Regions from separate parts of the Mesorhizobium sp. M0030 genome, predicted to be linked through region 1. Evidence: riboswitches for the same ligand, from Rfam matches in the RefSeq annotation. Region 1 holds a riboswitch; the other holds the start of a gene.
What was found. Region 1 has a riboswitch for thiamine pyrophosphate ahead of NKJ80_RS05635 (YkoF family thiamine/hydroxymethylpyrimidine-binding protein). Riboswitches for the same ligand answer to the same signal wherever they lie in the genome.

Region 1 (2,377 bases):
GGCTGGCCATTCGCCAGGCCCCGGCGAGGCGTTGGCACTGATCGAATGACAAGGGCAACAAAGGGGGCGGCAATAAAGGCGGCGGCAACAAAGGCGGCGGCAACGACGGGGGTGACAGCAAAGGCCGAGAGAGATCGGCGAAGGCAACATGGTTCGCTGTGCTCAAGGACATTCCTCTCTGCGAAAAGAGATATCGTACTTTATGTACGAATAAGCGTCAAGCCAATTTCGTACGGTTGGGACGATGGAAATGAATATAGCAGCGGTCGCTTCAGCTAATCCCGCATCGTGAATCCTTCAGGAGTCGCACCAATTTCGCGGAGGGATTTCCCCAGGATGGTGTGACTGTTTTCCCTCGTGGCGGCGTCGAACAGGTTCAAGCCGCCCCGGATCGTCTCGCGCCAGTTTTCGCCCTTGTCCCACGCTTCCATGAAGGCGAAGGCAAGGTCGTCCTGGCGACGCGTGGCTTCGAGCGCTTGGGTCAGCAGGCGCGCTTGATGGAGATCCTTCTCCCGCTTGGCGCCAGCGCTCGGCCCGCGTCGCGAGGCGACGATCAGCTTGTGGATGGCGTAGCGCTGGGGCGAGGGGACCAGCACAGGCAAGCCCGAGCGATGCAGGAGCACAGTCCGGATGGGGTCGCGGATAAGGAAATCCAGAAACCGTAAGGGCTGCGCGGAGTCTCTGCCGTTTTCTTATAATTACGTTTATCAGCTTGAATTTCAACGCAGTTATAAGAAGTTCGTGGAAACGTTATAACGCAACGAACTGACGAGTCGTCTGTTAACGCCCGGGCGCCCGGCACGTCTGGCCCAAAACACTTTCCCGCAGTGCCTCAACAAACGGCTTCCCCAATGCCGCGAACGGTGCTTTAACCCGCCCATCCACAGGGGTGCTCCGTATCGTCGGGGCTGAGATGAGGGCGGCAAGCCTTCGGACCCTAAAGCTGATCTGGATAATACCAGCGGAGCGAGGCGGGCGATGTTTTCAGGCGCACAGATTTCCCTTTATCCCATGACCGACGATTTCGTCGGCGTCATCCTCGGCGCGCTCGGCGCGCTCGATCCCTGGCGCGACCGGCTGCGGATGGAAACCGATGACATCTCGACCCTTATGGTCGGGCCGCCCGAGGTGCTGTTTCCCGCCATGCGCGACCTGTTCGTCGCGGCGGCCAAAAGCGGCAAGCACTGCGTGCTTTCGGCGGCGGTCTCGCGCGGCTGTCCGGGCGAGCCCGACGATCCGATCTGCCGCTCCGACGAGACCGGCGGCCCCGCCATTCCGCTGGACGAGCGCAAGATCGCCGCGATCCGCGCTGTCCAGGCCACGCCGTCGACCGGCCAGCCGGTGGCGGCGCAGTTCTCGCTCTACGTTATGGGCACGGGCGACCATATGGACGAGATCTACGGCTGCATCGATTTCCTGAAACAGTCCGGCGTCTTTGAGCGCTCAAAGAACTTCTGCACCAAATTGCGTGGCGATGCCGGTGCGGTGTTTGCCACGCTCAACGAGGCCTTCTGCCGCTTCGGCCCCGGCGCCGGCCACGTCACCCTCGACATCACGATCTCGGCGAACAGCCCGAGCGCCGTCTGAGCCGCGGCTCAAGCGTCGTTCCTTGAGGATATTGCCGTGGCTGGTTTATCTGACCCATTGCGTGGAGGAGATGCCCCTGACCCCTCAGCACAAAGAGGAGGGGAGCCATTGGCGATTGGCGAAGACCGCGATGCTCACCAATCTCCCCCCTCGAGCGGGAGATGGCCGGCAGGCCAGAGGGGGTCCCAGCGCGTGGAGCGCCGACGTCCTTTTCGCATCGGCAAGGCGTGGGCGCCCTATGCGAGACGACCCCCTCTGTCGCCTTCGGCGACATCTCCCCCTCGAGGGGGGAGATTAGCCGCCGGCATCGCCAAGACCATCCCCGCCGCCTTCGCCTTCGCCCTGCTCCTCGCGGCCTGGGAGCTCTACGCCCGCTATGGCGGTGTCGCCCCCACCGTGCTGCCGGCGCCGTCGCGCGTGCTGCAGCAGGCCTGGGAGCATCGCGCCGCCCTGGCCGACAACACGCTGCCCACCATCCGCGCCACATCAGCCGGCTTCGCCTGCTCGTTGGTCGCTGCCTTCGTGCTTTCGGCGCTGGTCGATTTTTTGACCCCGCTGCGCCGCGCGCTGTTCCCGCTGCTGATCGTCAGCCAGACCTTGCCGCTGGTCGCGATCGCGCCGCTCATCGTGCTGTGGTTCGGCTTCGGGCTGATGCCAAAGATCCTGCTTGTGGCGCTCGTCACCTTCTTCCCGATGATGGTCGCGCTGGTCGAAGGTTTTGCTGCGACCAGCAAGGAGATTTCGCAGATGCTCGCCGCCATGGGGGCAGGGCGCTGGCGTATCTTCTGGC
Region 2 (2,377 bases), on a different contig from region 1:
GCCGGAGAGATCGTTGGGGTTCTCCGTGCCGGCGAGGCCGAGATGCTCCATCAGATATGTGGCGCGGTAGGGATCGTCGGCAGGCCCAAGCCCGGCCTCGACATAGGCGCGCACATTGGCAAAGCCGTCCATGTCGGGCATTTGCGGGAGATAGCGCACCGTTGCCGAAGGCTGGCGGAAGACCTCGCCGTCTTGCGGCTCGATCAGACCAGCAGCAATCTTCAGGAGCGTCGACTTGCCGGAGCCGTTGCGGCCGACGAGCGCGATCTTGTCACCGGCGGACGCCGTCAGTTCGGCGCCATCGAGCAGCGGCGTGCCGCCAAAGGTCAGTCTTATGCCGTCGAGGTTGAGAAGGGGCGGGGCCATGTCAGCTTTCAGGCAAGGGGTAGGGGTGGGCGAGCAGCAGCGCGCGGCCATGGCCGAGCGCGATTTCGAGGCCGCCCCCGGTCGTGTTGGACTTGACCTCGTTCGAGATGGTCAGCGACGAGCCGAACACGACCTCGACATGGTCGAGCGGCCACTTCGCGCCGGACACGGTGAGGCCCGAAAGATCGGAAAAGCCGAGCACCGAAAACAGCGTTCCGTCGGCATAGTCGAAGCCGGCCTTGCCAGGCAGCAGAGGGGCGCCTTCCTGCGCTCCGCTGGTCAACAGCAATTTTGTGCCGGCCTCGGCCAGCCGCAGGCTGAGCGCCAGATGGAGGAAGGCGTGGTCGGCGCGCTTGCCGCCGAAAGCGCCGGCCAGCACCAGGCTGGTGGCGCCGCGTTCCAATGCCGCCGCGATCGCCAGTTCGCCATCGGTCTTGTCCTTTTCGGGAGGAAACACCTCCCGCGGCACGGCGGCGAGATCGGCAGGCAGGTCCGCCGGCACGGAATCGAAATCGCCGACCCACAGCTCCGGCATCACGCCGAGCAGGCGGGCATGATCGATGCCGGCGTCGGCGGCGATGACGCGCGTGCCCGCGACCTGGCGGTCGAGCCGCGGCGTGCGGACGAGATCGCCGCCAAGCAGGATGGTGAATGTGCTCATATCCGCTGGCCCTTACCAGCCCCGCCGACGAAACGGAAGGCCGAGCGGCACCGTCACTCTTTGTTGGAGCATGATCTTTTTCCGGAAACGGATTCCACTTTCCGGGATCACGCTCGGGCAAACTTCCACTTGCGTGGCACCTTGGCCGGGCCTATGTGTCGAAACGCTCTAACGGGGTGCCGGACGCGATCTTCGCGGACCGGCTGAGAGGCAGTCTCGCCAACCCGCTGAACCTGATCCGGTTTGTACCGGCGGAGGGATTAGACGCTTCGGACAGCCCGACGCCTCAATTCCTTTCAACACGAATGAAGGAGGCGCCGATGCGCATTTTTTTGTCCCGTCTTGTCCCAGCGCTTGGGCTTGCTGTTTCGCTACTGGCAAGCCCTGCGTGCGCGCAGGAAAAACTCACGATCTATACCTATGAGAGTTTCACTGCCGACTGGGGTCCAGGCCCCCAGGTGAAGAAGGAATTCGAGGCCGAGTGTGGCTGCAGCGTCGACTTCGTCTCGGTGGCCGACGGCGTCGCGCTGCTCAATCGCGTCAAGCTCGAAGGTGCGTCGACCAAAGCCGATATCGTGCTTGGCCTCGATACCAACCTCACCGCGGAAGCCAAGGCTTCCGGCCTGTTTGTCCCACATGGCGCGGTGGCTGAAAACAACGTGCCGGGCGGCTGGAGCGACGACACTTTCGTGCCCTACGATTATGGCTATTTCGCCGTCGTCTACGACACCGAGAAGCTGAAGAACCCACCGAAGAGCCTGAAGAAGTTGGTCGAGGGCGATGCCGCCGACAAGATCGTCATCCAGGATCCGAGGACGTCGACGCCGGGCCTTGGCCTGCTGCTGTGGGTTAAGTCGGTCTATGGCGACAAGGCGCCGGAAGCCTGGGCGAAACTCAAGGGCAAAGTGCTGACGGTGACGCCGGGCTGGAGCGAGGCCTACGGCCTGTTCACCAAGGGCGAGGCGCCGATGGTGCTTTCCTATACGACGTCGCCGGCCTACCACATGGTGGCGGAGAACACCGGGCGCTACCAGGCGGCCTCGTTCGAGGAAGGCGAGTATCTGCAGATCGAGGTCGCCGGCATCACCACCACGGGCGCGAAGAATCCGCTGGCGGCGAAGTTCCTGGCCTTCATGACCGGGCCGAAATTCCAGGATGTCATTCCGGAGACCAACTGGATGTTCCCGGCCGGGAAAACCGACAAGCCGCTCAATCCGGCTTTTGATAGGCTGGTCAAGCCGGCGAAGACCTTGCTGTTCAGCCCGGAAGAGGTCGCGGCAAATCGCAAGGCCTGGGTGGATGAATGGCTGGCGGTGATGAGCAAGTAGATTTGGCTGTATAGTCAAAAGA

Region 2: it holds a riboswitch for thiamine pyrophosphate, as region 1 does, so the genes downstream of both, thiB (thiamine ABC transporter substrate binding subunit) here and NKJ80_RS05635 (YkoF family thiamine/hydroxymethylpyrimidine-binding protein) in region 1, are expected to answer to the same signal.

The regions. Positions count from the first base shown of each region.
Region 1 covers NZ_JAMYVE010000002.1:346,137-348,513, forward strand. Annotated here, with positions in the region: gene NKJ80_RS05625 (hypothetical protein) at 1-10, opposite strand, end outside; partial or broken gene NKJ80_RS05630 (GSU2403 family nucleotidyltransferase fold protein) at 276-665, opposite strand; TPP riboswitch at 876-988, shown strand; gene NKJ80_RS05635 (YkoF family thiamine/hydroxymethylpyrimidine-binding protein) at 979-1,587, shown strand; gene NKJ80_RS05640 (ABC transporter permease) at 1,843-2,377, shown strand, end outside.
Region 2 covers NZ_JAMYVE010000005.1:28,483-30,859, reverse strand. Annotated here, with positions in the region: gene NKJ80_RS12205 (ABC-F family ATP-binding cassette domain-containing protein) at 1-366, opposite strand, end outside; gene NKJ80_RS12200 (thiamine diphosphokinase) at 368-1,027, opposite strand; TPP riboswitch at 1,190-1,304, shown strand; gene thiB (thiamine ABC transporter substrate binding subunit) at 1,348-2,355, shown strand.